DNA from 3 places in the Gottfriedia sp. NPDC057991 genome. Region 2 is predicted to be linked to each of the others. Evidence: riboswitches for the same ligand, from Rfam matches in the RefSeq annotation. Region 2 holds a riboswitch; each other region holds the start of a gene.
The links. Region 2 has a riboswitch for cobalamin ahead of ACFVR2_RS04680 (ABC transporter substrate-binding protein). Riboswitches for the same ligand answer to the same signal wherever they lie in the genome.
Positions count from the first base shown of each region.

Region 1: another riboswitch for cobalamin. It lies ahead of ACFVR2_RS17170 (Ig-like domain-containing protein); the one in region 2 lies ahead of ACFVR2_RS04680 (ABC transporter substrate-binding protein).
Region 3: another riboswitch for cobalamin. It lies ahead of ACFVR2_RS17180 (DUF4430 domain-containing protein); the one in region 2 lies ahead of ACFVR2_RS04680 (ABC transporter substrate-binding protein).

Region 1 is NZ_JBHVQN010000005.1:102,576-110,143, forward strand. It holds gene ACFVR2_RS17155 (ABC transporter ATP-binding protein) at 1-1,311, opposite strand, end outside; gene ACFVR2_RS17160 (energy-coupling factor transporter transmembrane component T) at 1,284-2,174, opposite strand; gene ACFVR2_RS17165 (DUF4430 domain-containing protein) at 2,171-3,055, opposite strand; gene ACFVR2_RS17170 (Ig-like domain-containing protein) at 3,150-5,468, opposite strand; cobalamin riboswitch at 5,827-6,024, opposite strand; partial or broken gene ACFVR2_RS17175 (Ig-like domain-containing protein) at 6,084-7,568, opposite strand, start outside.
Region 2 is NZ_JBHVQN010000001.1:918,683-926,250, forward strand. It holds gene ACFVR2_RS04670 (response regulator transcription factor) at 7-726, shown strand; gene ACFVR2_RS04675 (ATP-binding protein) at 726-2,510, shown strand; cobalamin riboswitch at 2,658-2,829, shown strand; gene ACFVR2_RS04680 (ABC transporter substrate-binding protein) at 2,954-3,913, shown strand; gene ACFVR2_RS04685 (FecCD family ABC transporter permease) at 3,879-4,931, shown strand; gene ACFVR2_RS04690 (ABC transporter ATP-binding protein) at 4,928-5,713, shown strand; gene ACFVR2_RS04695 (cob(I)yrinic acid a,c-diamide adenosyltransferase) at 5,743-6,312, shown strand; gene ACFVR2_RS04700 (hypothetical protein) at 6,604-6,750, shown strand; gene ACFVR2_RS04705 (phosphotransferase) at 6,896-7,568, shown strand, end outside.
Region 3 is NZ_JBHVQN010000005.1:110,559-118,126, forward strand. It holds partial or broken gene ACFVR2_RS17180 (DUF4430 domain-containing protein) at 1-2,072, opposite strand, end outside; cobalamin riboswitch at 2,349-2,543, opposite strand; gene ACFVR2_RS17185 (hypothetical protein) at 2,761-2,955, opposite strand; gene ACFVR2_RS17190 (phosphotransferase enzyme family protein) at 3,121-4,026, opposite strand; gene ACFVR2_RS17195 (DUF2584 family protein) at 4,166-4,408, shown strand; gene ACFVR2_RS17200 (GDSL-type esterase/lipase family protein) at 4,599-5,195, opposite strand; gene ACFVR2_RS17205 (sodium:solute symporter family protein) at 5,201-6,676, opposite strand; gene ACFVR2_RS17210 (DUF3311 domain-containing protein) at 6,673-6,861, opposite strand; gene ACFVR2_RS17215 (sigma-54 interaction domain-containing protein) at 7,000-7,568, shown strand, end outside.

The DNA of each region.
Region 1 (7,568 bases), on a different contig from region 2:
TCCACCACTTAAATCAAAAGGGTGATTATTTAACAAATGCTCTATTTCAACTAAAGTAGAAACCTCTGAAATTTTCTTTTTTAATTCTTCTTCTCCTAATTTTCGGTCCTTTAAGATTGAAATTAAATCTAATTCTACAGTCTTTTTCACGAATAAGCTTTGTGGATTTTGTGGTAAGACACCTAAATTTTTGCGAAACAGTTCTTTATTATTGTATTTCGCAACGGGTTTACCATTTAGTAAAACTTTGCCACGATAAGGTATATTGATTCCTGCGATCACCGAAAGAGTCGTTGATTTTCCTGTTCCATTTCCACCCATTATGGCGTAAAATCTACCTCTCTCTATTTTAAGCGACAAACTTTTTAAAATATCAGTCCCGTTTTTTTCATATTTAAACCATACATCTTGCAATTCAATGATGTATTCATCACTTTTCCTTACACTCTTTTCATGATGAGTTTTTTCTTTTAATGTCCTATTGTTTAGTAATTGATCTAAAAAGTTTCTTCCGTCTCGAACTGTAACTGGACATTCATGATCATTTGGTAAGCTTGAATAAATTTGCATGGCACTTGGTAATGAGTTTATTAGATGGTTCTTTCCGCTTATTAAGCTCTCACAAACATTTACAGGAGAATCATGTATAATAACCTTGCCATTCTCCATAGCGATGACCTGATCGGCCATAGGAAATACTTCTTCTAAACGATGCTCGGTTAAAATAATCGTAACACCTAATTCATTATTTATTTTTTTTATTGCTTCCAAAAACTCAGCTGCAGCAATTGGATCTAATTGTGAGGTTGGCTCGTCAAGTATTAATACTTCAGGTTGCATTGCCATGACCGATGCTAAATTTAGCAGCTGCTTTTGACCACCCGATAGCTCACTTACATTTTTCATAAACCAATTTTGGATGCCAAAAAAGCTAGCCATCTCTGCTACTCTGAGTCGTATTGTTTGATTATCGATTCCTAGACTTTCTAATCCAAATGCTAATTCATGCCATACTTTATCAGTTACGATTTGATTATCGGGGTTTTGCGATACAAATCCTATTTTGCTCGCTACTGTTCGCAAATCGAGTGATTCAATTGGTTCATTCATAAAAAATATTTCACCAGAGCGATTTCCATGAGGCGTTATTATCGTTTTCAAATGTCGTAGTAATGTTGTTTTACCACAACCTGATTTTCCAATTATGACTGTAAAATCACCCCGGTTTATGTTAATCGAAACATCATCCAGCGCTTTATATTCTTTTTCTGGATAAGAAAAGGTTAGCTGTTTAATTTGATAGATTTCCATTTCATATCCTCCATAATGTTTAAGATCATTGGTGTGCATAAAAAAATCACGTATGCTAAATAAACAAAAATATTCAATACAGATAAAGGTTTTATTAAAATAGCAGGATAGTATTTAATAGAAGTAATTCCTTGATACGTTCCAATTAAAATAATTGTAGTACACGCAATAAAAACTGCTAATAAAATACGGTCTCTTTTTTCGAATTTAAAAATTGAGAATGCAGTACGACCTTTAAGCCCATAACCGCGAGATTTCATTGAGTCAGCTGTTTCGATTCCATTTTCTAATGCCCAAGTAATTAAAATTGATATGATATTAATACCATTCTTTATTCGATGATAAATATTACCGTTTGATGTAGATTTACCTATACATCTTTGTGCTTCAGTAATTTCTTTTATTCGCACTTTAAATCTAGGAACAAATCGTAATACCATCGAGAAAATTAATGATAAACTAGGCAGGATTCTTCCAAATAAATAGATAAATTTATCAGAAGTCATCACAGCGTTGTAGCAAGCAAACCAATTAATGACAGTAACAAGCATACATGCTACAGCAATACCATATAAAATCGATTCAAGTGTAATCGGATTCCCGTCATCAATATAATAAAGAATCGTCACACCTGCGTGACTAAACATTGGATTAATAATTGCCGCAATAACCATCGTTGGAAGCATCATAAAAAGATTAAATTTGACCGATTTGACACCGTTTAAATAAATTGAATAGATGACTGCCACTAATAGAGAAATGATTAATAGGGCCGGATGCAGAAAAAACATTGAAAAAATAATGACAGCTGTAAAATAAAACAAATTTATGAATGGATGGCACGATGAGAAAGCATCTTTCATTGATTCTCCACTCCTTCAACATACCCGCCTACATCACGTCCTAAATCACATGTATAAACCCACTCAATGACATCTCCATCTTTTAGTTCATAACGACTTGATCCGTAATTTGGAAACCAACCATTTACTTTGTACATCCAACCAGAAAGCTCACCGCAATCAAATTCATAAATATTATTTATTCCCTCGATATAAGCACTGTTGTATGCTGGATAAAATTCCATTTCCATTTGAATTTTGGATGCTCTCGTTTCTCGTTTCAATACATCTAGAACGCTTTCTCCCTGTGAAAATTCCACTGTCCTTTTTGCCATTATCACTCCATCTTTTGGCAAGACAGATAATTTATCTTGGTTAAATTTGTCCATATTATTTAAAATCGTATTGCAGAGGATAGAAATTGTAGCAGTTAATTTTTTTGCAGGAACAACGGTTGTATCTTCAGGTTCTACAGGCTTTGGTTTTTCCTTTGGTACTGGATCGGTTTGATATTTATCCTTTTTACCACTCGCTGGTTTTTTTGTAGTTACAACGTCTTTCTTTTGAGTCTCTTTCGGTGGAGCATTCGATTTCTTTTGTAATTTATCGGTACTATTTGATTTCTTTTCTTGAATTGGTGCTTTATTTACTTCCTTTTTTATTTCCTCTTTTTTAGGGCTTTCCTTTTGCTCTTGTTTGACTTCAGTATCTTGCTTTTTTTCAGGACTTTGTTTTTTTTCAGCACTTTGTTTGGCGTTATTCTCTTTTATTGTGCTAACAACTGATTGCGAAATTTCACCGTTTGGAGCTTGTTTCTTTCCCTCGGCGGAATCATCCTTTCCACACCCAATCAACAGTGTCGGCAAAAGAACTAGTAGTATGGAAACTAGCCACTTTTTCATCGCATTCTCCTCCTTTTAAGTATTGAAACGACCTCTATTAAACTAGTGGTCGTTTCAGCCTAAAATTTAACTATCGAGCTTGGCCGATAGATTATTATTTAACAGTTACAATCGTATTTGCACTTTTATTTCCAGCTCGATCTACTACATAGATTGTTAATTTCGTATTCTTTTTTTGTTTTGGAATTTTAATAGAGTAAGATCCAGACGATGATACCTTTGAAGTTCCTATCTTTTTAGAGCCTTGAAGTATATAAATCGTGCTATATCCTTCTGCTTTCCCAGTAACTATTGTTGTATTACTTGAAATACTCTTTACTGTCGGTTTAGCAGGTGCTTTTTTATCAATGTAAAATACGACAGTTCTTTTGTTTCCTTTTAAATCAGTTACTGTGATTGTATATTTAGCAGAAACTGAGTAAACTTTACCGGACGAATAAGGATAAGACTTTCCGTTAAGTGTATATGTTGCCTTTAAAATTCCAACATTATCGCTTATTTGGACGGTTTTATTTACTTTGTAATAAACATTATTTGTTACGCCTTTTATTGTTGGTAATGTTTTATCAGCCTTTATAACAGCAAGTCTTGCTTCAGCAGTAGTTAGTTTGGTAATACTTCCAACAAGTGCTTTTTGATTTGTGTCTAATGCGCTGTAGCTAATTCGCACTGCTTTAATCGCTGATTCACTTGTTAATCTTACAGATCCTGAGGCTGGTAAAGCTGCAATTTTATCTTTAACCGATTTTGCTGCATTTTTTAAGTTAGTAATCGTTTTTTCAGCTGTTACAAGTTTATTTAAAGCAGTAGAACTTACAAATCCTTTTTGTGCTACTGTTAATCCGTTATATGCTTTTCGAGCCGCTACAACTGCTGTTTCATTAGTAAGCTTTATTTGAGCAGGTAATGCGTTAATTTTTGTTTGCACTTCATTTGCCTTAGCTTGATTTTTTAATGTAATAATCGCATTTTCAGCTAAGACTAATTTGTTTAAAAGAGTAATTGATACTTTCTCTTTTTGAGTTTGTGTTAGTGCATTATATGCATTACGAGCTGAAACTACAGCAGCTTCATTTGCTAGAGTAATAGTAGTTGGTAGAGCGTTTATTTGGTTAATGACTGAATCTACTAATGTAGTCTCGTTTTTTAATGTTCTTATTACCTCTTCCGCATCTATTAATCGATCTTTTAGAGCTGATGCTATTAATTCTTTCTGAGCTAATACTAGTCCATCATAAGCCGCTCGAGCTGAAATAATCGCTGACTCATCTGAAAGTGTAATCGTAATTGGTAATGCATTAATTTGATTGGTGACAATCGTCACAGGAGCATCTGTCATTTTATAAAGACTATTCTCTCCCTTTAAAAATCTGTCATAAGATACAAGAGCGTAAGTCCCTTGATCTGTAGCCATTCCGTCTGCACTACCTTCTAAAACATGCTTGAATCCTCCACCGTCTACATAAAATCTAAGTAGTGCAGTTACTAAGTTTCCATTTTGTTTTACAAATCGACTGTCCGTTGCCGGATTTACACCTACTGCTGTTAAACCTACGATTACTTGTGCAATACTTTCGCTAGATGTAGAGCCCCAGGCAGTAAAGCCCCCATCTGAGTTTTGTAAATTTGAAATAGCCGTTAAAGCTCGATTAATTGCTCCGTCCACCTCGGGCATTGATTGGTATGGAGCCAACGCTTGCAATGCCATCGAAGTAATATCAGGATCAGGCGTTGTGCCATATAATGCAAATCCTCCAGCTTGATCAGTATCCTTTTTTACTTCTTTACTTAATAGATAGTTAATGTATTTTTCTCTTGTTGCTTGTTTTGTAGAATCCGCAATGATCGGAATCTTATATTGATTGGAATCAAATGCTATTAAGGCAAATATACCGCCATTAATCCCTTGACTAATTGTCTTGTTATAGTCAGCCAGGGGTATTAGCAAGTTGTAGCCACCTATATCAGTAGGGTCTTTCCCTAATGCACTAAGTGCCAGTATTAGCCTAGAATATTCCGTATTCTTTGCTGTAGACAACACACCGTTTGCTGACTTTACGGTATCGAGAATACGATTATAGTAATGAACAAAATATTGATTTGGCACATTATAATTACCTCTTGCTAGTGATAGTACTGACCATTCACCTGAAATTGTTCCAAAATTTGGCTCAGGAACTTTAGATACTATATAGCCTAAAGAATCGTTTATTTTGGTACTTATATCAACATTATTATTCGATTCATTTAGGTTCATTATTGAATTACTAGATTGTGTTTTGGCACTCTCGTATGTTGGTTTCCCTAAAACGATAGCATGTCCGCTTAAACTGTCTGCATGCACTGAATTAGCAGGAATAGAAACTGAAAAAGTAAAAATAATTGATAGTAATAGCCATGATATTTTTCTCATTTTTATACCATATCCTCTCTTCTTTTTCCAAAAAACTATTTTTATAGACTGCTCCTCTCTCCTTATCCTTAAGAAATTTCTAGTACTTTTTAGTGACGAAACTCTTTAGGCGAAGACATAGGAGTAGTTGCACTTATTCTTAGAACCTACTATTGGAAATTACATCGATTTCTCTTCTCCGCTGCCAATTATTATCTTCTAAATGTAAAAAAAGAGCCCTGCCTTATTGGCAAGACTCATAGTTATCCAAAAATTAAACTGCTCGGCAATATACATAAAGCCAGCACGTCGCAGCGTTCTTCTACTATAAGCATAAGAACTAAATTTTTCTGATAACAAAACTTCCCTCACTAAAAAGACTTGTATATGTAGAATGGCAGGTCTCCTGACTTAAGCTTCAAGCCTACTCCATTCATCTTCCCAGTTTCCCAGTGATTAGCGTGCTTATTGATCGCACCTTGAATGTTTCGTAGCTTTTACAGTAGATGTGAGCTGTTTTGGTTTTTCACCAAATTCCCTTTTAATGCAAATTGCAACCATTTACTACTTTTATTTTTCTATTAATATAGTGATTGTTTAAATTTAAAGTACCATCATTTCGAGGTCTTATAGATGTTATTTAACAGTTACTAGTGTAGCTGCACCCTTATTACCTGCGCGATCTACTACATAGATTGTTAGTTTCGTTCTTTTTTTCTGCTTTGGTATTTTAACAGAGTAAGTACCACTCGATGTTACATTTGCGTAACCAATTTTTTTTGAACCTTGATAAATATAAACCGTACTATTTGCTTCTGCTTTACCAGTAGCCTTTGTTGTACTACTCGTTATACTTTTTACTGTTGGTTTAATAGGTGGTTTATTATCAATATAAAAGACAATACTTCTTTTATTACCTTTTAAATCAGTCGCGATAATATTGTACTTACCAGATGCGGCGAATACTTTCCCTGAATAATAAGTGTATGGCTTACCATTATACGTTAGTTTTACATTTAACAGCCCAACATTATCACTTATTTGAATTGTTTTTTTCGTTCTATAATAATTATTATTCGAAATACCTTTTATGGTAGGCAATGTTTTATCTGCTTTTATTACCGCTAGTCTAGCTTCAGCTGAAGTAAGTCGAGCAATACTTCCTACTAGCGATTTTTGACTTGAGTCTAGAGAATTATAAGCTGTTCGTGCCGATTTTATCACTGATTCACTTGTCAATTTAATTTGAGATGTAGTTGGTAATGCAGCAATTTTAGCTTTCACAGCTTTTGCAGCATTTTTTAAATTCACAATTGTTTTTTCAGCTGATACAAGTTTGTTTAATACATTTGATATTACTAAATTCTTTTGAGCAGTTGTTAAACCGTTATACTCTTTACGAGCTGCTATTACTGCAGATTCGTTAACTAATTTAATTTGCGAAGGTAATGCATTGATTTTAGTTTGAACCGCATCTGCTTTTACTTGATCTTTTAATAATTTAATTTTATTTTCTGCTGCAATTAATTTATTTAAGACAGCTGTAGATACTTTTCCCTTTTGAACTTGTGTCAGCTCATCATATGCTTTACGAGCTGATACAACTGCTACTTCATTTGATAATGTAATTGTTGTCGGTAATGCGTTTATTTTGTTAATGACAGCGTCTACTATTGCAGCTTCGTTTTTTAACCTATTAATTTCTGATTCCGCTTCAACTAATTTATTTAATACAGTTTCTGTTACTTGCTCTTTTTGAGCTTGTGTTAATCCATCGTATGATTCACGCGCTGATGCTACAGCTGTTTCATCTGATAGAGTAATCGTTGTCGGTAATGCGTTTATTTTATTAATAACTAAATCAACTTTTCCTAATTCACCTTTTAGTCTATTAATTTCTGATTCCGCTGCAACTAATTTATTCAAGACAGTTTCTGCTATTTTTTCTTTTTGAGCTTGTGTTAAACTATCATATGCTTCACGAGCTGAAACTACTGCTGTTTCATCTGATATAGTAATTGTTGCTGGTAATGAGTTTATTTTATTTATTACTGCATCGACTTGTCCTGCTTCGTCTTTTAGACTATTAATTTTTGCTTCCGCTGCAACTAACTTATTCAA
Region 2 (7,568 bases):
GAAATTATGGATCAAAATATAAAAATATTAATAGCAGATGATGAAGATCGTATTAGACGATTATTAAAAATGTATTTGGAACGTGATGGTTATAGTATTGACGAAGCTGAGAATGGTGAGGATGCTTTAAATTTAGCATTGAAGAATGAATATTCCTTAATCGTACTAGATTTGATGATGCCTAAAATTGATGGAATTGAAGTTTGTAGGGAATTACGAAAAACAAAAACAACGCCAGTGATTATGTTAACGGCAAAAGGTGAAGAAACAAACCGAGTTCAAGGTTTTGAAGTAGGTACCGATGATTATATCGTTAAGCCATTTAGTCCGCGTGAAGTAGTTCTTCGAGTTAAAGCTCTATTAAGACGTTCTTCACCTGTACCAGTATTTACTTCAGACAATTCTTCAGCAAAGGATATCGTTGTGTTTCCGCATCTAACGATTGATAATGACGCTCATAAAGTAATTGTTGAAGGGGAAGAGATCAGTTTAACACCAAAAGAATACGAACTACTGTTGTTTTTAGCTAAGGCTCCTGACAAAGTATTTGATCGTGAAACATTATTAAAATCAGTTTGGCAATATGATTTTTTCGGAGATTTACGTACCGTAGACACACATGTAAAACGACTGCGTGAAAAACTAAGTAAAAGCTCTGAGGATGCTGCGAAAATGATTGTCACCGTTTGGGGTGTAGGTTATAAATTTGAAGTAGGTCAGGAGTAATGATCGTAAGAAGTTTAGTTGGAAAGCTTTGGCTGACAATTATCTTACTAGTCTCTCTTGTATTATCATTTTTGACCTTTGTCTTAATAGGTTTTTTTGAAAAATTTTACATTGACCTTCAAGTACAAAATATGAAAGATGATGCAACGAAAATTGCACAATTAATAGATAATGGTCAACCACTCTCAAATATTGAGTATTTGTCAAATAATATTGTTAGTCGATATTCAAGAGTAATCATTTCTATTGACGATCAAGAGCCATGGTATTCAAATAATACTTATGGAATACAGGATCTACCTTTTAAAGAAATAAAAAATGATGAAATCTTAAATAAAACGTTAACTGATCATAAAGAGGTCAGTAAAAGACTTGTTTATGGTGAAAATAGTGAGAGAGAAAAATTAGTAGTGGGTGTTCCATTACATACAACCACAAATAATGGAGCTGTATTTATATACCAAACATTACAACCTGTAAAAGTGATGATTCATCAAACGACTAATTTTGTTTTGCTCGCAGCATCAATCGGAATCGTATTAACAACATTTTTCTCATTCTTTCTTTCTTCTAAAATTACAGCACCTCTTAGAAAAATGAAAGAAGTTGTAAGTAGTATGACTTCAGGAAATTTTAATGTGAAAGTACCGATCCATTCAAGTGATGAAATTGGAGAGCTTGCGTATTCATTTAACAAGATGAGTAAACAATTAAATTTTAATATGAATGCATTAAAGCAAGAGAAGGAGAAAGTTTCTAACATTATTACAAGTATGGTAGATGGTGTAATTTCGATTGATAAAGAAGGTCAAATCGTGACATCAAATCCACCAGCTGAACGCTTTTTGAAAATGCTTAATGATGATCAGTATGAAGAACCCACTTCACTAGTTTTAACGAAGGAATTATTAGATTTATTTGTATTAGTAGTCGAAAGTGAGAAAAAGCAATTTATTGAATTACATTTCGATCAAGGCAATTGGCAAGTTTTAATGTCGCCCCTTTATAATCAAACAAATATAAGAGGCGTTGTAGCGGTGATTCGGGATGTTACAGAACAAAGACGTTTAGAAAAAATGCGAAAAGATTTTATAGCGCATGTTTCTCATGAACTACGTACGCCTATTTCTTTATTACAAGGTTATAGCGAAGCGATTGTTGATGGGGTAGCAGAATCCAAAGAAGAAATGCAAGAATTGTCACAAATCATTTATGATGAGTCTCTTAGAATGGGGCGTTTAGTAAATGATCTGTTAGATTTAGCAAGAATGGAGAACGGTTTTACTGAATTAAATAGAGAGTTCGTTCCTCTAGTACAATTTGTGGATCGAATTTTACGTAAGTTTAAAGGTCTAGCAAAGGATAAAAATATTAAGCTATTTGGTGAAATCGACAATGTTTCGCATTTGAATATCTACATAGATGAGGATCGAATGGAACAGGTTTTTACAAATTTAATTGATAATGCAATAAGACATACGAATGAAAATGGAAGAATAATTGTTTCAGTAAATCAAAATGAAAGATCAACTACATTTAATTTTATTGATTCAGGTGCAGGGATTTCAAATGAAGATTTACCATTTGTTTTTGAACGTTTTTATAAGGCAGATAAAGCTCGTACAAGAGGTAGAAGTGGAACCGGTTTAGGATTATCCATCGTTAAAAATATTGTTACAGCACATGGTGGATCTATCCAGGTCTATAGTGAAGTAGGACAGGGAACGACATTTAAAGTTAAAATACCGCATAATTTACGAATGAACGAAAAAGATGTAGAGTAATCTTGTTTCATATAAAACATATTTCCCATCTATTTAGAGAAGAAATTTCTACAAAACACACAAAAAACAGATAAAATGTTAGTAAAATCATAAACTTATAAATAAAATAATTGAATTCTTACCCAATTTATCTTACGATTGAATTAATGAAATATTGATGAGTTTAGTGCAAGTATTGCTTAAAAGGGAATCTGGTATAATCCAGAACTGTCCCCGCAACTGTAATGTGGACGAAACGAATAGCCACTGTTCGAAAGAATGGGAAGGTCGGAGTAGGTTGAAACAAAGTCAGTAGACCTGCTAAATTCATCCTTGTTCAATTCTTCGGGGAGTAAGGATTTGAAGCAGCAGTTGCAAGACTTCTTGTATTTATATGTTGTTTCAGCCCCGTTCAAAATGGATGGGGTTTTTTTTATGCATTTCAATTATTTAGGAGGATTTAAATGAAGAAGTTTTTATCAAGTTTTATTATTATGTTATTGTGTTTAGGATTATTTGGTTGTAATAATGATACGACACAAAAAAAATCGAATGTAAGTAAAACAGAACAAGCAACTTTTCCAATGACGGTTAAAGATGCTACGAACAAAGAAATTAGTTTTAAAGAGGCACCTAAAAGAATAGTATCACTTATTCCAAGTAATACTGAAATCTTGTTTTCTATTGGTGATGGCAAGGATGTAGTAGGGGTAACAGATTTTGACAATTATCCAAAAGAAGTAAAATCAATTGATAAAGTTGGCGGAAGTAATGCCGATATGACATATAATGTTGAAAAAATTATTTCATTGAAACCTGATTTAGTTTTAGCACATGAATCTAGTTTAGGTATTTCTGCTGACGGTTTAGAACAGATAAAACAAGCTGGGATTAATGTTTTTGTCGTAAAAAATGCTGCAACTATTAATGATGTGTATGATACAATTCAACAAGTTGGAGAAATAACTGGAAAAACCGAGCAATCGAAAAAAGTTGTAACTGGTATGAAAACAAAATTAGATGAAATTAGCAAAAAAACAGCTAAAGCAACTACAAATCCAAAGGTTTGGCTTGAAATATCAGGTCCGCCAGAAATATATACAGCAGGTAAAGGTACTTTCTTAGATGAAATGCTTTCGATTGTTAATGCTAAAAACGTAGCTGAAAGTGAAAAAGGTTGGGTAAAGTATAGTGAGGAATCAGCAATTAAAGCGAATCCTGATGTGATTTTAACAACTTATGGATATTATGTTCCAAATTTAGAAAAAACTGTAATGGCTAGGAAAAACTGGCAAACAGTAAACGCAATTAAAAATCACCGTGTATATGATGTTAATTCAGATACAACATCTAGACCTGGTCCAAGACTTGCAGAGGGAGTCGAAGCAATTGCAAAGGCGGTTTACCCAGAGCTTTATAAATAATACATATTTAATCTTTTTCATTCCAATTATCTTATTAATTTTTTTATTTATTTTAGGGGTTTCGATAGGGTCTACATCGATTCCCTTTTCTTCTATTATTTCTAGCTTTTCAGATGCTCTATTTAAAACAGATTATGTTCCAGCTGATATTCAAACAATTGTCATGAATATACGAGTGCCAAGGATTATGTTAGCTGGATTAGTCGGTGCATGCCTTTCATTGGCAGGTGTTGCGTTTCAAGGAATACTTAAAAATCCTTTAGCTGATCCTTTTACATTAGGTGTTTCTTCAGGCGCCTCTGTAGGTGCAGTGTTTGTATTGTTTTTTCAAATAAGCTTACCTTTTGTTACTTATTTTACATTACCAGTAGTTAGTATCTTATTTGGATTTGGTACACTTATTTTATTATTACTATTTGTTAGAAAACTGGATCGATCACTTAATGTAGAGACAATTATTTTAGGTGGAATTATCATAAGTTCATTTTGTTCTGCATTGTTGTCATTATTTATAACTTTTTCAAATAATGAATTACGTGCAGTAATTGGATGGTTAATGGGTAATATTGGTGGGAGAGGCATTCAGTACTCTCTAAGTTTATTACCGTTTTTAATCATTTCTTTCTTAATATTATTTAGTCAAAATAGGCAGTTAGATGCGATGACATTTGGTAGCACAAATGCAAAACATATCGGAATTGATGTGAAAAAATCTACTTATTTAATTTTGTTAACAGGAAGTATTTTATCTGGTGCAGCAGTAGCCGTTTCTGGAACAATTGGATTTGTAGGCTTAGTTGTTCCGCATTATACTAGAATACTTGTAGGGCCATTACATAAAAAATTACTTCCTTTATCGATGATCAATGGAGCAATTTTTTTAATCGGGTCTGACATATTATCGAGAGTTGTTTTAGCCCCAAGAGAGTTACCAATAGGGGTAATTACTTCACTAATTGGTGCTCCAATATTTGCTTTTATATTACTATCTTTGAAAAGAAATAGGGGAAAAGTATGATCAAATGTCAAGATATCTCATATTCTTATGATGGAATTCATACTGATTTGGATGAACTGTCTTATTCTATTAATCAAGGAGAATGGCTAGGAATTATCGGTCCAAATGGGAGTGGCAAGTCAACGTTTTTAAATATTCTTTGTGGACTTTTTAAGCCGTCTAAAGGAAATGTAATGTTGGATGGAGAATTAGTTTCTAGTATGTCAAATAAACAAATAGCAAAAAAGATTGCTGTTTTATCACAACAAAATTCCTATACATATTCTTATGAGGTAAAAGAAACAGTTAAACTTGGACGTCTTGCTCATTCGTCTTCCTTTTTTCCTAGCTGGTCCACAATCGATGAAACTGCGGTCAATAATGCAATGATGATGACTGGTACTAAGAAGATGGAAAAAAGTTTCATTAATGAAATTAGTGGTGGTGAGCGTCAAAGAGTCTTCCTTGCTCAATGCTTCGCTCAGGAAACACCATATATTTTTTTAGACGAACCAAGTAACCATTTAGATTTAATGCACACAATTAAAATTTTAGACGTTTTAAAGGAATTACAAAAAGAAGAGAATAAAACAATTGTAACTGTTTTTCATGACCTAAATTTAGCAAGTCTTTACTGTGATCGATTATTAGGATTAAAGGACGGGAAAATTTATATCGAAGGAAAAACAGACTCAGTTTTGAGTGAAAATTTATTAAAAGGTTTATATGACACATCTTTTCAAATTTTAGATAATCCCGAAACAAATAAAAAGGTCATTATTTATAAAAGTAATGTATTGTAAATTAAAATTGAAAAAAGGAGAGGTTTTTCATGAAAATTTATACAAAAACTGGGGATAAAGGTCAGACTAGTTTAGTAGGTAAACGAGTAGATAAAGATGATTTAAGAGTAGAGTCATACGGTACAATTGACGAAGTAAATACAATCGTTGGGTACGCAATGACATATTTAGATCAAGAGGATACGAGAGATATTTACAATGCACTTCAAAAGATCCAACATGAACTATTTGACTGTGGTGGAGATTTGGCAGTAGTAAAAGATAGCATCCCTTTTAAAACGACAGAGAAAATGGTTGAAGAGCTTGAAACATTAATTGATGAATATATGGAAGCAACTCCCCCATTACAGCGTTTTATTTTACCTGGTGGGTCAAAACCTGCTGCAATCATTCATCAAGCAAGAGCGGTAACGAGACGTGCAGAAAGAACGGTCGTAACATTAATGAAGCAAGAAAACATTCATCTTCCTGTATTTTTATATTTGAATCGATTATCTGATTACTTCTTTGCACTTGCAAGGGTAATCAACACACGTTTAAATATTAAGGATGTTGAATACGAACGAGGTTCAATCGTATTTCGAACTGATAAAAAATAAATAAGAAAAGTAGCGGTTGAATAGTTAAATTTTTCTATCAATCGCTATTTTTTTGTATAAATAATTTTTTTCTATCATAGAATGATTGAGCGTATGTTTTAGTAAAACTACTTCTTGGCGTTTACAATATCCATTTGCTCAATACTTCTTAAGTAATATACATAAAAAAAGAGTTAAGGATTTGAAGTGATTTAAGCGTCTCGTCTATTTTTTAATGAATTACCAGTTGTCAGTCCACGAGCCTTTGGGCTGATTAAACACTTTCCACATTTCTTTAGTAGGAGGAAAATAATGTTTGATTTTCTTAGGAGATGTTTGTTGATTGTTGTTTTTGTTTTAACGATTGGTCTTTTATTTATCGGAGGGAATCGAGAGAAATTAAAGGAAATAATATTAGATAAAAATTTTCATGAATTAAAAATAGTTTCAAATCCTTAGCCGTATATTTGGACTATTAGTTTAATAATTTGTGTCGAAAAGACCGACTGTTTTAAGAACTTCCATATTAAATGTAATTTACTTCTAAATTTGGTAAAGTACATTTATATGTGAAGTTCTATTTTTTGATTTTAAGGAGAAAGAAATGTCTAATATATGGGATCCAGCAATTGTAATGGAAGAGGGACTAGTGAAAGAAATAGTGAGGATACAATTCCCTGAAATAAATATAAACGTAATTAAAAAAATTGGTGAAGGATTTGACAATACTGTTTTTTGTTTAAATGATGAAATTTTACTAAGATTTCCGCGAAGAGAAATAGCTGTAGCAATTTTAAACGTTGAAAGAAATTTACTCCCAATTATTTACAATCATTTTGAATTAAAGACAACGGTACCAATAATTGATGGAAAACCATCTGAATTATTTCCTTGGCCATTTTTAGGATATAATTTTATTGCGGGAAAGCCTCCAATTTATTTAAATAGAACTGAGAGGATTTTAATGATTGAACCAATCGCAAATTTCTTGAAAAATTTGCATTCAATAAAATTCCATGAATTAAAGGGGATTAAATTACCGTTTGATGAGTTGAGGAGATTAGATATAAACTTCCGTAAACCTCAGGCTAAAAAATATATACAACAAGCAATACAGAAGAAACTCATTGAAGATGAACAGAAAATTAATCATTATATTGAAAGCTTAGTTGAAATTAAAAGTGAGACACCATTAGTTCTTGTTCATGGTGATTTACATTTTAAGAATATGATTGTTAATGAACAAAACAAACTTGAAGGTATTATTGATTGGGGTG
Region 3 (7,568 bases), on a different contig from region 2:
ACTGAATCGATTAGTTTAGCTTCGTCTTTTAATCTATTAATTTCTGTTTCTGCTTCAACTAATTTATTCAATACAGCTTCCGTTACTTTCTCTTTTTGAGCTTGTGTTAGACCATCATATGCTTCACGGGATGAAACTACTGCTGTTTCATCTGATAATGTAATTGTTGTCGGTAACTCATTTATTTTGTTTATTACTGAATCGATTAGTTTAGCTTCGTCTTTTAATCTATTAATTACTGATTCCGCTGCAACTAATTTATCTAATACAGTTGATGACACTAATCCCTTTTGTGCTGCTGATAATCCATCATAAGTCGTACGAGCTGTCACAATATCAGATTCGTTTGAAATTGTAATTGTTGTAGGCAATGCATTAATTTGATTTGCTACCAAAGTTACTGGAGCATCCGTCATTTTATAAAGACTATTTTCTCCTTTTAGAAACCTGTCATAAGATACAAGAGCGTATGTTGCTTGATCAGTAGCCATTCCATCCGCATTTCCAGTTAAAACATGCTTGAATCCTCCACCATTTACATAAAATCTAAGTAGAGCAGTCACTAAGTTTCCATTTGGTTTTACAAATCGACTGTCAGTTGCTGGATTTACCCCTACTGCTGTTAAAGCTACGATAACTTGTGAAATACTTTCGCTAGAAGTCGAACCGAATGCAGTAAATCCTCCATCTGCTTTTTGAATAGTTGAAATCGCTGTTAATGCACGATTAATTGCTGCGTTTACATCTGGCATAGATTGATATGGAGCCAATGCCTGTAATGCCATTGATGTAATGTCGGGATCTGGTGTTGTGCCAAATAATGCAAACCCTCCTGCTTGGTCAGTTCCCTTTTTTACTTCTTTACTTAATAGATAATTAATATATTTTTCTCTTGTTGCTTGTTTTGCAGAATCTGTAATAGTAGGGATCTGATAATTATTTGTATCAAGTGCAATTAAGGCAAATATACCACCGTTAATCCCTTGGCTGACTGTCTTATCATAATCTGCAAGTGGTGTTAGTAAATTGTAACCACCTACATCAGTAGAATCTTTACCTAGTGCACTAAGTGCTAGTGTTAACCTAGCGTATTCTGTATTCTTTGATGTGGACAAAACGCCGTTTGCTGACTTTACTGTATCGACAACTCGATTATAGTAATTAACAAAATATTGATCAGGTACATTATAATTACCTCTCGCTAGTGACAGAACTGACCATTCACCTGAACCTGTTCCAAAACTAGGATTAGGTACTTTATTCAATATATAGCCTAAGGAATCATTTAATTGTGTACTTATATCAACATTGTTTAAAGCATCATTTAAAGTAGTTAACGCGTTATTAACAGTTGTTTGATCAACCGTTAAATTACTAAGTGTTGTATTTGCATGATCATAAGCAGTTCGAATAGATGACTTCGCCAACAAAGCTTCTTTATCAGGTGAAGAATTTACTTCAGCAACTTTTTTTAATAAAGAATCTTTATTTGCAGCTGTGTAAAGAGCTTTATCTCCACCAAAGCTTGAATTGTCTTGTCCTAAATCTGAGCCGTATCCATAAAGTGTAAATTGCCATCTACAAACATCCCCATCTTTCGGCAACTTATCGGAAGCCCCAACGTTCGGAAACTCATTATTGACTGAGTACATCCAGCCGGACATATTAAAATAGTCAAATTCTCCTAAATATCCTGCCTTTTGAACTCCATTAGCAATAATTTCTTCATTATTTAAGTTCATCGCATTTTTTATAACTGTAGGAATATTAACATCAATATTCCCATTTTCCAGTTTAACTTTGGACAAATAAAATCCAGAATTCAATGATCCATACCTATCATAATTACTTGTCCCATTTAAAAATCGGTCAATAACCTTTGCATAATTTTCTCCCTCATAAAAAGGAACTTTAACTGGCTGACGGATTAAACCAGCACCTAAAGTATTTGCTTCAACTGACATCGTCACATAGCCAATCGGACTATCAGCGTGTACAGAAACGGACTTCGTTGGAATTGTTATTGAAAAAACTAAAAAAATTGCTAGTAATAACCCTACTATTTTTTTCATCTAAATAATCCTTTCTTTTCACTCAATATTAAAAACGATCAATCTTAGAAACTGCCATTCTCCCTCCCTTTTCACTGCGAATTTTCCGGTGTTTTTAGTGACAAAAAATCTATATTGCCAACAAAAAAAAGAGCCTTGCCTAATTGGCAAGACTCATAGTTATCCAAAAATTTAACTGCTCCAACAGCATACTAAAAAACGCGCGTCGCAGCGCTCTTATACATCTTTTAGCATAAGAACGGAATTTTTCTGATAACAAAACTTCCCTCACCGAAAGACTTGTATAAGCAAATGGCAGGTCTCCTGACTTAAAGCTTCAAGCCTACTCCATTCATCTTCCCAGTTTCCCAGTGATTAAAGTGCGGGTTGCACTCGAATGTTTCGTAGCTTTTTACAGTAGATGTGAGCTGTTTTGGTATTTCACCAAATTCCCTATTAATGCAAACTGCAACCATATACTTTTTCATTTTAACAAATAGTATACATCTGTACAAAGTTATTTTTAATTTTTCTAATATTCTATAATCTTTTTTCTATAAAAAAATAAATCCATAATTAAGCTTACTTTAATCTTAAATTGAAACAAGTGACTTTATCCTCATTAAAAGTGAACCTTTTTATTCTCTTCTATTTAATGGTTACATATTAAAAGTCTACTCATCACAGGAGTAATTTTAGATCATTATTTCTATCTCCGCTGCTTCGACCCTCTTACATAAAGGATAATAATCGCAAAAATAATCATTCCACAAACAATAAAAGGCATTAAGCCTGAACTGTAAACCATATATACTCGAATATGACGTATTGCATTTACAACTATAAAAAGCACCATGCATAACCATAAAATTACAATAAGAGCCGCATTCTTATTTCTTCGCATAAACATCAGCCCCTTCCAATAAAGCAACTACAAAAAATACTGTTTGTTTTAGTATATAGTCGAATTAGCGAATCAATGACCATACGTTTTTGAGTATATGTAAAAGTTTAAAAAAATTAAAAGGATAGCTAGGTTATTATAACTAGAGCTATCCTATGGCTTCCATTATTGATAAATCGAAAAATCTTTCATATCTGCATATGGCACATCATTTTTAATCTTATTTTCTAAATCAATAAGTGTATATTTTTGCCACTCCTCTAATCGATTCATTTCCCATTTTTGGACAAATAAATGGTGCAAAAATATTTCTCTCAATTTAAGAAAAATCGGGATTTGTTTTACTATGTCATTATGAAGTAAGTTTTCTAGTTTATAGCCTTTAAAGAAGTTCACTATAAAAGTCTCAATAAACTGTTCACTTATTTTATTAAAAGAGTTCTGTTGCCAATACGCATGATAAAAAGCTGTAGCAATATCCTGTGCGAACCAATTAAATGCACAATCATCAAAATCGATCGTAAAGAGAGTATTACCGACTAAAATTATATTCCCTTGATGAAAATCATTATGAATAATTCCAAATGTATCGGTTGTCACACTAAATTCTGAGAGCTTTTTCATGTGTTTATCATAAATCACTTTCATATTAGGAACTAACTGATCTCTAATTCCAAAAACATCAAAGTTATCAAGTGACCAGACAGGACGATGAACCATATTTAATTTATAACGCTTAGCTAAAGAATGCATCTTCCCCAATTTTTTACCCCATTGTTCAAAGAGATGTATATTCCAAAGGTTAGGGTTTGTAACATCAATTTGTTCGCCATCAATATACTCAAAATAAGTTATGACTCTTCCATCTACTTCTCCTAAATTACGATCTACTCTAGGAACATTTACCCCTTGCATATGTAAAAAATTTATAAATTCAATTTCCTGTAACACCATTTCTTTTGTTCTACCTAATTTAGACTGCCTAACTACCCTATGATAATCTTCATCATAAAATACATCATTTTGAAGTCCGCCGCTTAAACGGACTTGATTATTATGCTTCTTATTCATTGAGAGTCCCTACTTATCATATAAAATTTTATTCACTCCCCTTTTTGTGTTTAGAACAAAAATATATTAAGATATTTTCAAGGGTTATTCTTATCTATATTAAATATTCTATCTATTCAATTTAAGGAGTTTTCAAAATATGAGTATGCCATTTGAATTTAATTGGTTAATTGTGACGAACGATCACGCCGTTAGACAAGAAAACAATCTATTCACGCTAGAACAAATCGGATACCATTTATATCCTATTGACACACCAATCAATGTCTCGAGAAAGACTGATGAAAAACCTTTTGGAGTAGCTGTTATACAGAAAATCGAATGGAGAAATAAGAATACTTATATTGTTTATGAACTAAAAGCAATTGATACAGTTAATTAAAAAGACACCACTACTTATATTAGAACCTAAAACGACTGTCAAAAAAATACAGTCCTTTTTTTAGTTAAAATAAAAAAAATTTGAATTAACAGCTAAGAAAAAGATTGTTGTTTGCGCAAATTTGCACATTATTTTGTAGGTTCAAATAAACGGATAGCTTTATTTCGCTATCCGTTCATTTGAAACCTTATTAATAATCATTATTTAACTGTATAATCGTTTGATATGCTTGTTTTGCTAAAGCATTATGTCCAAGTTCGTTTGGATGTACTCCATCAGTGCCTTCAAAAAACTTTGATTTTAGATTCTGATGATGTTGAAATGGAATTCGAAAATCAATAAGTTTAAATTGATTTACTTTTACCATTTGCTCGATTCGATTGGCTAACTCTTGTGCCTTCAACACGAATGTTTCAAAACCAGAAATCGGTTCCCATACTTCTTCATGATTGATAAGATCTATGTGAATTGGTGGATGGATTGCTACAATAGGTTGAATTCCATTGTGAATTGCTTGTTTTACCATCGAATAAATATTTGAAAGTATATATTTTATTTCAACTTCCCACCACAAATCATTTCCACCTGCACAAATAATAACATGTGATGGATTGTTTAATACGACATCATGGTAAAATCGTGACAACATTCCAGTACTTGTATCACCTGAAATTCCTTTATTAATAATTTCAACTGATAATTCGCTTTGAAGAATATTCGGCCATGCGACAACTTTTGATACTCCTAAACCTTCTGTAAGACTATCACCAATACATACAATTTTCATCTATCTCACCATTGTTCCTTTATAGCTTCTTGACCTACTCTTGGTCTTATTTTTACTAAATAAGTAATTCCACTAACACCAAACATAAAGACAATATTAATCGTGAATGCAATAAAACCTGAATCAAAATCTTTCAAAAATTGCGGTGCATGAGGGAATAATGTCCCAAATGTTGTATTTTTTATTGTTACGTATGCAACTGTAGTAAGTCCAGATAGTATCCCTGCTACTGCTCCAATTTTTGTGACCGGATTACGTTTTAAAAACGTAACAATTAATGCAGGGAACAATTGTAAGACAAAACTATATGCCATCAATAAAAGAGAAAGCATTGTCTTACCACCATAGAACGTAAAGACTAATGCTATTAAAGCTATGATCGGAACTAAGATTCTTGTAAGTCCCGCTAATTTCGCTTCACTTGTATCAGGTTTTATTACTTTATAAATATTTTTAGAAAGTAATGTTGAAGCCGTTAATAATAACAACGAACTAGGAACTAACGCTGCAAGTAGACCAGCTGAACCAATTACACCAATAAACCAAGGTGGAAGTGTCGCTTTAGCAATTTCGAATAAAACTAAATCAGTTCGTCCTCCTGGAATATGTGGCATTTGTAAAAGTGCAGTAAAGCCAATAAAAAGAATAAAAACCATCAGAATTTGATAAAGAGGTATTAGTGCTGCATTTTTACGTAATGTTTTTGAATCTTTTGATGATAAACTCGCACCGAAAACATGTGGCCACATATATTGACCGAGCGCAATAATTAAACAAACTGACACATACCAAGAAATACTATAGCCAGCCTTAGGTAGTAATAGGAAACCAGGCTTAGCAGCATCTAACGTTCTAAACATCGGTTCTACACCACCGTAATAATGGAAAGGTAAATAGATCCCTAAAAACAAAATCGTTATGAGCATCAAAATATCTTTTAATATAGCAGTGAATGCTGAACCATGAATTCCTGAGATATAAACAAAGATTGTCACAACAATTACACCAATCCATACTGCTAAATTTGGAGAAATAGCGCCGTATGAAGCTTCAGATACAATAATTTTTATACCATTTAGTTGAAGTACCATATATGGAATAATGGAAACTACTCCAACTATTGCAACGATCAGTCCTAAAGATTTACTATTATATTTTTTAACAAAGAAATCTGGTTGAGTTAATAAATTATGTTTTTTCGCATAACGCCAAATATGAGGTAAAATCCAAAATGGAATAATATAAGTAACAGCACAGAAAATATAGATTACTGGTCCCCCCATTGAATAGGAGGCACTACTAGCACCTAGGAATATAAAAGTTGTAAACATTTCACCAGCCATTAGGACAAACATAATAATACTACCAAAATTTCGATCTCCCACTACCCATGATTCCAAATTCATTTCTCTTCCTCTTTGGGCACGTATACCTAAAAAAAGTGCTAACAGAAACGTAATTCCAATTAATAGAATGCTCATTGATTTTCCTCCTGCTTCTCTAAAATTGCATTACTAATAAAAAGGCAGACAGATGTAATGACTAACCAACTCGCTGACCAAAATACAATAAACGGTAATCCTAATATGTAAGGCTCCACCCGATTCACAATAGTTAATGATCCTATGAAAGCAAAGATAGTTAAAAAAATTGCAAAATATTTCATTCTATTTCCTCCTTACCTCTCAATCGGTTGATTTTTTACAAAATTCTGTTAATAATTCATAGACTTATGTTAAACTCGTTTTATAAAATAGTAAAATATTAGCCTCTTATTGTAAGCGCTTAAAAAGGAGCATACATTATGAACAGTTATTCTAATCTTTCAGAAATACTAGAATTCGATAAAGAAGTGTTGTTAAACATTTTAAATTATTCTTCTGATGAAATTTATATTTTAAACCGAAATCTTGAAATCATTTATGTTAATAAAATGTGTGAACAACATTACGGTTTACGACAAAACGAGATTATAGGAAAACATAATGAAATTTTTTTGGAAAAAGGATATTGGACCCCTTCAATTATTCCAATTGTTTTAGAGAAAAATAATACAGTTACAATTAATCAAACCACACATACAGGTAAAGAATTAGTCACAACTGCCATTCCGATTTTCAATCCTATTAATAAAAAATTGGATTTCATTTTCATTACATCTCGCGAAAAAAATTATATTTCTATTATTCATAATAACACTCATGAAATGCCAAATTTGAAAGAACAATTTGATTCGCATGGATTTTTAACAATTGATGAGGAAATGACCAATATCATTGAATTTTGTAAAAAGATTGCCCCTGTTGATACAAATATTTTAATTCAAGGTGAATCTGGCACCGGAAAAGGTGTACTTGCTAAATATATTCATGA